DNA from 3 places in the Actinoplanes hulinensis genome. Region 2 is predicted to be linked to each of the others. Evidence: riboswitches for the same ligand, from Rfam matches in the RefSeq annotation. Region 2 holds a riboswitch; each other region holds the start of a gene.
What was found. Region 2 has a riboswitch for cyclic di-AMP ahead of KZ829_RS14225 (C40 family peptidase). Riboswitches for the same ligand answer to the same signal wherever they lie in the genome.
Positions count from the first base shown of each region.

Region 1: another riboswitch for cyclic di-AMP. It lies ahead of KZ829_RS03515 (LysM peptidoglycan-binding domain-containing protein); the one in region 2 lies ahead of KZ829_RS14225 (C40 family peptidase).
Region 3: another riboswitch for cyclic di-AMP. It lies ahead of KZ829_RS28140 (coiled-coil domain-containing protein); the one in region 2 lies ahead of KZ829_RS14225 (C40 family peptidase).

Region 1 covers NZ_JAHXZI010000001.1:708,700-711,960, forward strand. Annotated here, with positions in the region: gene katG (catalase/peroxidase HPI) at 1-719, shown strand, start outside; tRNA gene KZ829_RS03510 (tRNA-Arg) at 796-868, shown strand; gene KZ829_RS03515 (LysM peptidoglycan-binding domain-containing protein) at 872-1,426, opposite strand; cyclic di-AMP (ydaO/yuaA leader) riboswitch at 1,426-1,570, opposite strand; gene KZ829_RS03520 (saccharopine dehydrogenase family protein) at 1,799-3,025, shown strand; gene KZ829_RS03525 (GNAT family N-acetyltransferase) at 3,158-3,261, shown strand, end outside.
Region 2 covers NZ_JAHXZI010000007.1:4,373-7,633, forward strand. Annotated here, with positions in the region: gene KZ829_RS14215 (aminoglycoside phosphotransferase family protein) at 1-271, shown strand, start outside; gene KZ829_RS14220 (CAP domain-containing protein) at 329-1,132, opposite strand; cyclic di-AMP (ydaO/yuaA leader) riboswitch at 1,829-2,003, shown strand; gene KZ829_RS14225 (C40 family peptidase) at 2,010-2,585, shown strand; gene KZ829_RS14230 (heavy-metal-associated domain-containing protein) at 2,637-2,843, opposite strand; gene KZ829_RS14235 (RNA polymerase sigma factor) at 2,940-3,261, opposite strand, start outside.
Region 3 covers NZ_JAHXZI010000016.1:49,420-52,680, reverse strand. Annotated here, with positions in the region: gene KZ829_RS28145 (coiled-coil domain-containing protein) at 1-738, opposite strand, end outside; cyclic di-AMP (ydaO/yuaA leader) riboswitch at 743-877, opposite strand; cyclic di-AMP (ydaO/yuaA leader) riboswitch at 1,085-1,301, shown strand; gene KZ829_RS28140 (coiled-coil domain-containing protein) at 1,300-2,334, shown strand; gene KZ829_RS28135 (ABC transporter ATP-binding protein) at 2,356-3,126, opposite strand; gene KZ829_RS28130 (ABC transporter permease) at 3,119-3,261, opposite strand, start outside.

The DNA of each region.
Region 1 (3,261 bases), on a different contig from region 2:
CGCAGAACCAGTGGGAGGCCAACGACCCGGCCCAGCTCAGCAAGGTGCTGGGCGTGCTCGAGGGCATCCGGGCCGAGTTCAACGCGGCCGGTGGCGCCACGAGGATCTCGCTGGCCGACCTGATCGTGCTGGCCGGCACGGCCGCCGTGGAGAAGGCCGCCAAGGACGGCGGTTTCGACATCGAGGTGCCGTTCACCCCGGGTCGTACCGACGCGACCGAGGAGCAGACCGACGCCGAGTCGTTCGCGGTGCTGGAGCCCACCCACGACGGATTCCGCAACTACCTCGCGAAGGGCCACCGCCGCCCGACCGAGGCGCTGCTGGTCGACAAGGCGCAGCTGCTCACGCTGACCGCGCCGGAGCTGACCGTGCTGGTCGGCGGCCTGCGGGTGCTCGGCGCGAACACCGGTGGCTCGCAGCACGGCGTCTTCACCGCGACGCCGGGCGTGCTGACCAACGACTTCTTCGCCAACCTGCTCGACTTCGGCCTCACCTGGTCGGCCACCGACTCCGAGGGCGAGACCTTCGAGGGTCGCGACCGCCGGACCGGCGAGGTCAGGTGGACCGCCACCCGGGCTGACCTGATCTTCGGCTCGAACTCGATCCTGCGGGCGCAGGCCGAGGTCTACGGCAGCGACGACGCCAAGGAGAAGCTGGTCACCGACTTCGTCGAGGCGTGGGTCAAGGTCATGAACCTGGACCGGTTCGACCTGGCCTGAGGCCGGTTGCAGTCCCTCCGGGGCCCGGGTCGGCCGCGCCGACCCGGGCCCCGCCTGCTGGTACCCTCAGGGCGTCGGGCTCGTAGCTCAGTGGATAGAGCAACCGCCTCCTAAGCGGTAGGTCGCGCGTTCAAATCGCGCCGGGCCCACTTTCAGACCTTCAAGCGCTGCCCCACCCGCAGCCGGTGCGGGCTGTCCAGGACCCCCGCGTTGGCCCGGTAGAGGGCCTGCCACCCGCCTGGCACGTCGTTCCGGGCCGCGATCCGAGTCAGTGTGTCGCCGCGGCGTACCACGTAGGTGCCGGTGGTCGAGGACCGGAGAGAGAGGGACCGGACGACCCGGGTCTTGCGGGACGCGGCCGGCCGGAAGCCGTGCCGGGGCCCGCAGTGCGGCCAGGCCCTGATGCCCTGGCCCCGGAGCACCCGCTCGGCGACGCGGATCTGCTCGGATTTACTGGCCCCGTTCGCGGTGTTCGCGTACCGGCCACCGCCGTAGGCGCGCCAGGTGCTGCGGCTGAACTGCAGACCGCCGTAGTACCCGTTTCCGGTGTTGATGCGCCAGTTACCGCCGGATTCGCAATTGGCGATGGCCTCCCAGTTGATCGAGGCCTGTGCGGGGGCGGCCGGCCCGGCGAGGGCCACCCCACCGGCCAGGCTCGCGGCGACGAGGCCGACTGCCCGCTGGAACTGTTTCCTGGTCTGAACCATGAGCTTGTCCTCCACGCCTACGAGGTCAGCTGTCGGGTTCGGGCAGAGGTGCCCGGCCGCCGGTGTGGCGGCTTCACCCCGAGGCGCGTCAGCGCCGAGGAACTCTTGGGTCCCCCGCTCCTTGCCGTTCGATGTCGTCTGGACCGTGACCAGCGGCAGGACTCGGCGTTCCGGCCACGGTGCCCGCATGGCGGGCTGCGTATCCGCCGCGCCCGGCGGGCATGGCCGAGCAGCGGCGATGGAGTTGTTCCAGGTCACAAATTAGCGTCTTTGATCATTTTTGTATGTATAACGGGTTGATCTCGGCGCGCCGACCGCGCGAACACACGAACGGCTCGCGTGTACTGCACGGAGGGTGCACAATCTGCGGCCATGAACGATCCACAACGCGAACTGGACGTCATCGTCTACGGCGCCACCGGTTTCGTCGGCGTGCTGACCGCGCGCCACCTGGCCGAACACGCGCCCGCCGGCACCCGGATCGCGCTGGCCGGCCGCTCGCGCGCGAAACTGGAGAAGGTCGCGGGTGAACTCGGCGTCGACTGGCCGATCGTGGTCGCCGACGCCGACGACGAACCGGCGCTGACCACGATGGCCGGGCGCGCCCGGGTGGTGCTGACGACCGTCGGCCCCTACGCGAAATACGGCCGGCCGCTCGCCCGCGCGTGCGCCGTCACCGGCACCGACTACGTGGACCTCACCGGTGAGGTGCTGTTCGCCCGGGACAGCATCGACGAGAACCATGCGACGGCGCAGCGCACCGGCGCACGGATCGTGCACTCCTGCGGCTTCGACTCGATCCCGTCCGACATCGGGGTGCACGTCCTGCATGCCGCGGTACGCGCGGACGACGCCGGGGAACTGACCGACACCACGCTCGTCGTGACGCGGCTGCGCGGCGGATTCAGCGGCGGCACCATCGACTCGATGCGGCACCAGGTCGACGTCATGAAGAAGGACCGCCGTCTGCGCCGGGTGGGTGCGAGCCCGTACTCGCTGAGCCCGGACCGGGAGGCCGAACCCGATCTCGGGCGCCAGCCGGACATGGTGACGCTGCGAGGCTCCGACGTGGACGCGAGCGTGCGCGGTCACCTCGCGCCGTTCGTGATGGCGTCCTACAACACCCGGGTGGTCCGGCGCAGCAACGCGCTGCGCGGCTGGGCGTACGGCCCCCGCTTCCGCTACCGCGAGGCGATGCGGGTGAGCGGCCCGGCCGCCGCACTGGCCGTCAAGGGCGCGCTGAACGGCCTGGTGATCGGCTTCGCGCTGCCGCCGGTCCGGTTCCTGCTGGACCGGATCCTGCCGGCGCCGGGCACCGGGCCGGACGAGAACGCCCGGCGCAACGGTCACTTCACCATGGACATCTTCACCACGACCTCGTCGGGGGCGCGCTATCGCGCACGGGTCAAGGCCAAAGGCGATCCGGGGTACGCGGCGACCGCCGTGATGCTCGGTGAGTCCGCCCTGGCGCTGGCCCTCGACCGGGACCGTCTGCCGGAGTCACCCGGCGGCGTGCTCACCCCCGCGACCGGGATCGGTGACGCACTGGTCGACCGCCTCCGCACGGCCGGTCTGGAGATCACCACCGAGCGGCTGTAGCGCGATCACCATGCGCCCATCCTCCTCAAGAGCGGTATCGGTGATCCGACCGGTGGACGGTAAGGAACTGTTCAGGGGCCTCCTTTCGATCGCCACTAGCCGCAAAGGCGTTCTTAACGGCACGATTCAGGGGTGACCGTCAGCCCGTTGCCGTACCCGCTCAGGCTGGCGGGTAGCGGTGTCGTGCTGCGCGAATGGAGCCCCGACGACCTCGACGACCTGGTCGCTCTGCTGGA
Region 2 (3,261 bases):
TCCCGTGCTGCTGCGCGGTGACATCGCTTACGACCTGGCCCGTGTGCTGTGGACCCGGCTCGACGACATGCCCGGGCCGGACAGCATTCTTCAGCACTTCCACATCGCCGTGGGCGCTGCCGACCTCGATCTCGATCGCTGTCGCGACGGGGTTCTCTACCGGGCCGTGGATTACTGGCTCTGGGGGCTGGCAGCCGGGTTGACCGATGATCCTCGGCGCTGTCGGCGCCTCGTCCACGCCATCGACGGGCCGGGTGAAGGAGGGGGCTGAAGCGAGATGCCCCAGCCGCACAGGGCGGCTGGGGCATCAGGCGTCAGGCGTCAGGCGTCAGTAACCGAAGTCCTGGGTGTAGTACGGGGTGCCGTCGGCCTTGAAGACCACGCCGACACCGACCGTCTTGGACTTGCAGTTGACGATGTTGGTGCGGTGGCCGGTGCTGTTCATCCAGCCGTTGACCACCTCGGAGGCGGTGCGGTAGCCGTAGGCGATGTTCTCGGCCGACGGCTGGGCGTAGCCGGCCGCCTTGGCACGGTCGACGAAGCTGGATCCGCCGCTGCCGGTGTGCGAGAACGTGCCGGTCTGGGCCATCCAGGCGCTGTGGTCGCGGGCGGCCTTGGTGAGCTGCTCGTTGACCGTCAGGGCGGAGCAGCCGTTCTTGCCACGCTCCACGTTGATCAGGCGGTTGACCTCGTCCTGCAGGGCCTGCTCGGTCGACTTGGCCGGCGTGGTGTTGCCCGGGGCGGGTGTCGTCGGCGCGGGCTGGCTCGGGGCGGGCTGGCTCGGGGCGGGCTTCGTCGGGGCGGGCGTGGTGGGAGCCGGCCGCGACGGGCGCTGGCCCGGACCGGGGTTCCAGGAGCCGTACCGGCCCGAGTCGTAGTTCCCGGAGCCGTACCTGCCCGAGTCGTAGTTCCCGGAGCCGTACCGGCCGGAGTCGTAGTTTCCGGAGCCGTACCGACCGGAGTCGTAGTTGCCGGAGCCGTACCAGGAGCCGTACTGCCCGTAGTCGGGCTGCGTCGGGCCAGGCTTCGCCGGTGCAGCCTCGGCCGGGCTCGCGATCATCGTGGTTGCGCCGACGGCGGCGACCGGGGCGAGGAGGGCGGTCACAGCGAAGCGGCGAAGAAGCTGGCGCAAGAGCAGACCCTTTCGAAATGTGCAACCCGCTGTTTGCGGGCTCACCAGTCACTTCGACGGGGCGCCGGCCGCGACGATCACAGAATCGGTGTTTGCCGGTTTCCGAATGGTTGCCGCGATCGATCCGGGCACCGGCGGCGTTCGCGGTCATCTTGCGGATCGTGGACGCTTCCGGACGTACCGTATCGATCTTGAAAGACCTGGCCGCGGAGCCCACGGGCCCACCAGCGTTCGACATGCGCTCAGCCGGACCACGAGAGGACGCGGCCGCAACCGGCCGGAGGGATCTTGACGCGAGGACCAAGGAGTCGTGTGCGGTGAGCGCCCGGCCGGTGAAGCCCCGGCCCGCCGGTGACGGCGCTCGACCACCTGGCCGTGCCCGGCGAGCCGGTGAGTCGGCCCGCCCTCGACAGAACGGATGATCGGCGGCGGGGCGACGGAGACAGCGATCCGGATTTATCGTGATCAGTTTCACACAAGATCATCACCGAGGCGTCACCGTCCATGAACACAGCGTGTCGGAAAACTTCGCACCCGTCCTGCAACCGGGACGCCGTTCGCCGAATCGATCGGCGGCCGTGGATGCCGAGGCGGGTTGGCGGCCCCGGGACCTGGGATATCAAGGAGGGGCGGCGGGCACCTGCTCGCCGGTCGTGTCAGCACGGACCACGCCGAGCCCTGCCCCGGTCCGGCGACACGAGCCACTTGGCGAGCATGAGGCAATCGGGGGCAGGGACGGGGGAACCACATATCGATCCGCCACCGCCAGTGGCAGGTAACGGATCTTGGGGTGAAGCCGCCAGCGTGCGGCCGGGCATTCCTTCGCGCCCGAACCCGACAGCTAACCTCGCAGGCGTGCCGGAGGGATTCCTTCACCGTGCACGTACGTACTTCGAGCCGGCACTTCCGCACCCTGGGAACCGGCACCATCGCCCTGTCCGTGGGTCTCGGTCTTCTCGCTGGAGGGCTCGGCACACCGCACACCGCCTCCGCCGCCCCACAGGCGCCGAGCGTCGCCGCCGTCCGGACCAACGTGACGGTGAGCCGTACCGTCACCGTCGAGGCCGCGACCAGCACTCGGGTCGTGACCGCGGCGCAGCCGATCGGCGCCCGGGTCGTGACCGAGGCCGCCCGGCACAAGGGCAAGCCCTACGTGTTCGGCGCCGTCGGGCCGAACCGATTCGACTGCTCGGGCTTCACCCTCTACGTCTACAAGAAGACGGTGGGCAAGAAGCTGCCGCACAAGGCGAACCTGCAGCAGAAGTACGGCAAGGCGATCAGCAAGGCCAAGGCCCGCCCCGGTGACCTCATCATCATCCGCAGGGGCTCGTACGGCATCCACGCCGCCATCTACGCGGGCAACGGCAAGATGTGGTCGGCGCCGCGGACCGGCAAGCCGGTCAGCAAGCAGAGGATCTGGAGCTCGAACTACGTCGTCCGGCGCCTGGCCTGATGACAGCGCTGCCCGCACCCACCACAGGGTGCGGGCAGCTGGCGTGTATGACTACCTCGCCAGTTCGTACCCGGCCTCGTCGACGGCCGCGGCCACCGCGGTGTCCTCGACGGGCTGGTCGCTGGTGACGGTGACCGCGCCGGAGGTCAGGTCGACCTCGACGCCGGTGACGCCGGGAATCCTGCCGACCTCCTCGGTCACCGAGTTGACGCAGTGTGAGCAGGTCATACCGGTCACGGTGTAGGTCCTGACAGCCATCACGGTCTCCTTGTCGTTAGCGGACGCCGACCAACCACACTACCCCTACCCCCCTAGGGTATTCAGGCCTGGGGAGACGGCCCGGCGCGTCGTGGGTCAGAGCTGGTCGCGGCGGCGGATGAGGTACGCCCGTTCGGCCGCGTTGTCGGTGCGGGCTACGGCCCGGTCGTAGGCGGCCGCCGCGGCACCGTCGCCGAGACGTCGCAGCAGGTCGGCACGGGCGGCGTGGAAGGCGTGATAGCCGTCGAGGACGTCGGCGAGCCGGTCGACCTCGGCGAGCCCGGCGGCCGGGCCGTCGACCTCGGCGACCGCGACCGCCCGGTTCAGCCGCACGATCGGTGACGGGTCGAGCCGCACCATCCGGTCGTACAGGGCGACGATCGTCGGCCAGGGGGTCTCCCGGGCCGACCGGGCCTCG
Region 3 (3,261 bases), on a different contig from region 2:
GAAGCCGGCCTTCTTGGTCTCTTTGTACATGTGCAGCGTGCGCTTGGTGACACAGCCGCCGGTGGTCGGGTCGTCCTCGGTGCAGCCCTCCGACGAGAAACCGCCGGAGCCGTTCCGCGGCGCCGGGTCGGCCTCCGGTGAGTCCGCCACCACGAGGCCCTTGGTCACCGACTTGCCGCCGACCAGCTGGAACGCCTTGTCGGCCGCGTCCTTCTGCTTCTTCATCACGGCGGCGTTCTGCTGCTGCGCCTTGACCTCGGCATCCAGCTGCGCCTTGCTCTCCGAGATCTCGGTGATCGCCGCGTTGAGCTCGTGCAGCTTGGCGTCGTGCAGCTTGTTGATCTCTTCGAGGGAGACCGCCTTGGTCAGGAAGTCGCCCGAGTCCTGGGACCTGAGCAGGAAGCCCATGGCGCTCAGGTTGCCGGTCATGTACTGCTGCTTGGCGATCTGGTCGACCTCGGGGATCAGTGCGTCCCGCCGGGCCTCCGCCGCCTGGATCTGCTTGGCCAGTTTGGCCTGCGTCTTGGTGGACTGCGTCACCGCGGACTTCGCGGAGGCGTAGCGCCGGTTGGTCGACTCGATCACGTCGTTGAGAGTTGCGTCCTCGTCCTCCTCCTGTGCGGAGGATGAGGAGCCGCCTGGCTCGGCCGCGGCCGGAGTCGCGGGCGCCATGAACATCAGGGCGCTCACCAGCGGCGCCAGGGCAAGTATCAGCCACCGGCGGGGACTTGCTGCCATCAACAGTTCCTTCCGTGACACCGCCGACCGAGTTAGCTGACGGGTTCGGGACGGAAGCAATCCCTACCGCAAACTGCGGATACACCCCAGTGAACCTGGTTCCCCGGCTCGTCTCGCGACGATTGGGCGGCGGCCTGCCGGCAACTCGGGGGCGGTGCCGTCCTGGCAGGACCGGCGGCCAGTTTACCCGAGATATCGCTGTGGATCAGACCCCGGGAACCGCTAAAAGAGTTACCTCGCAAACACATTCCGTAATTGCAATCACCTGTCGTGTCGGGGCAATTGCGGTGCGTACGAGAACTGTCGATCTGTCGATCGAGTGGGTATGGTCGGTGCGGTTCCCGCGCGGGGGCCGCCGCCTAATCGCCGTCAATGGCGAGCCGGGGAACCAATGTGCGACGTATTCGCGACGGTGAGGGCCACCGTTGTCGGCCTACGGCGAGCGAGGCTCAAGGTAGGTCGCGAATAAGCCGCATCCCGGGGTGAATCCGCTTACTCGCGGTAGGGATTTCCTTCGTCCCGAACCCGTCAGCTAACCCGGCCGGCGGCCGACGGAAGGAAATGCCTGTGCAGCAGAACACTGCGCGGCGATTAGCGGCGTTGCTGGCGCTGCTCGTCGCCGCGTGCGGACTGGCCGTCGTCGCGTCGCCGGCCACCGCGGCCCCCCGGCTGCTCGCCGCCCCCGGAGACACCGGGGACGACGGTGAGGGCGGATCGAAGTCCCTCATCGAACAACTCGAGAAGGCCTCCAGCGGCTACATCGAGGCCAAGAAGAAGCTGAAGACCTCCAAGGAGCAGCAGACCAAGCTGACCTCGGAGCTCAAGCGCCTGGACACCGAGCTCGGGCCACAGCAGGAGCAGCTCGACCTGATCGCCACGCAGGCGTACACCGCGGGCCGGGCCGGGCCGATGTCAGCCGTGCTCGCCGCCGATTCGGCCGAGGGCTTCCTGGGCCGGGCCGAGACCCTGGCCATCGTGGCGGCCGACCAGAGCCGGGCGATCCAGGGACTGAAGACCACCCGCGAGGACCGCCAGAAGGCCAAGGACTCCATCGACATCGCGATCAAGGACCAGCAGAAGCAGGTCACCGTGATGGCGAAGCAGAAGGCCAAGGCCGAGGCCGCGCTCAAGGCGGCGAACCAGGGCTCGGACGCCTCGTCCTCCTCCGACGGCGGCGGCAGTGCCGACGCGGAGCCGGGCCCGGGCGGATCGAGCTGCAACCAGGACGACCCGACCGGCACCGGCGGCTGCATCACCGCGACCCTGCTGCACGCCTACAAGCAGGCCCGGGCGGACGGCTTCACCCGGTTCACCAAGTGCTGGCGTACGCAGAACAGCGGCGAGCACCCCAAGGGCCGGGCCTGCGACTTCTCCGCGGAGAAGGGGACCTTCGGCGGGGACGCCACGGGAGCCGACAAGACGTACGGCAACAACCTGGCGAACTACTTCATCAACAACGCGGACGACCTGGACGTCCTGTACGTGATCTGGTACCGCCGGATCTGGCTGCCGAGCAGTGGCTGGAAGTCGTACAGCGGGGCGGGTGGCGACCCGTCCAGCGACCACACCAACCACGTGCACCTGTCGGTCAACTGAACCACCGGGGGAGTGCGGGGCCTACCTGCGGGCGAAGGCCTCGTACTCCTTCATCACCTCGTCGGTCGGGCCGTCGGCGCGGATCGAGCCGGCCTCCAGCCAGATGCACCGCTCACAGGTGTCCCGGATCGACTGCTCGCTGTGGCTCACCAGGAACACCGTGCCGGCCTGGGCGCGCAGCTCCCGGACCCGGGCCTCGCTGCGCCTGCGGAACTTGGCGTCACCGGTGGCCAGCGCCTCGTCGATCAGGAGCACGTCGTGCTGCTTGGCGGCCGCGATCGAGAAGCGCAGCCGGGCCGACATGCCCGAGGAGTACGTCCGCATCGGCAGGGTGGCGAAGTCACCCTTGTCGTTGATGCCGGAGAACTCGATGATCTCGTCCTTCTTCGCCCGCACCTCGGCCGGCGACATGCCCATCGCGAGGCAGCCCAGCTCGACGTTGCGGTCGCCGGGCAGCTCGTTCATCAGTGCCGCGTTCACACCCAGCAGGGACGGCTGGCCGGAGGCGTAGATCGCGCCCCGGGAGACCGGCAGCAGGCCGGCCACCGCGCGCAGAAGGGTCGACTTGCCCGAGCCGTTGGTGCCGATCAGGCCGATCGCCTCGCCCTTGTAGGCCACGAAGCTGACACCCTTGACCGCGTGCACCTCACGGATGTTCGAGTTCTTGCTCCGGGTGGCCAGGCGCTTGAAGCTGGCCAGCGGGCTGGAACTGGACGCACCGGCCTGGTGGACCTTGTAGATGATGTGGGCCTCGTCGGCGATGACGGTGGGAATCCGCTCGTTGTCAGCCACGGCCGTAGCCCTTCTCTCCGCGCCAGAAGTAAACGAAGCCGCCGATGCCGACGACCACGGTCCACACGACCGCCTCGATCCACAGCACGGTCGGGGAGTTCGCCAGGGTCGCTTCCTCGAGCAGCGCGTGGCGCA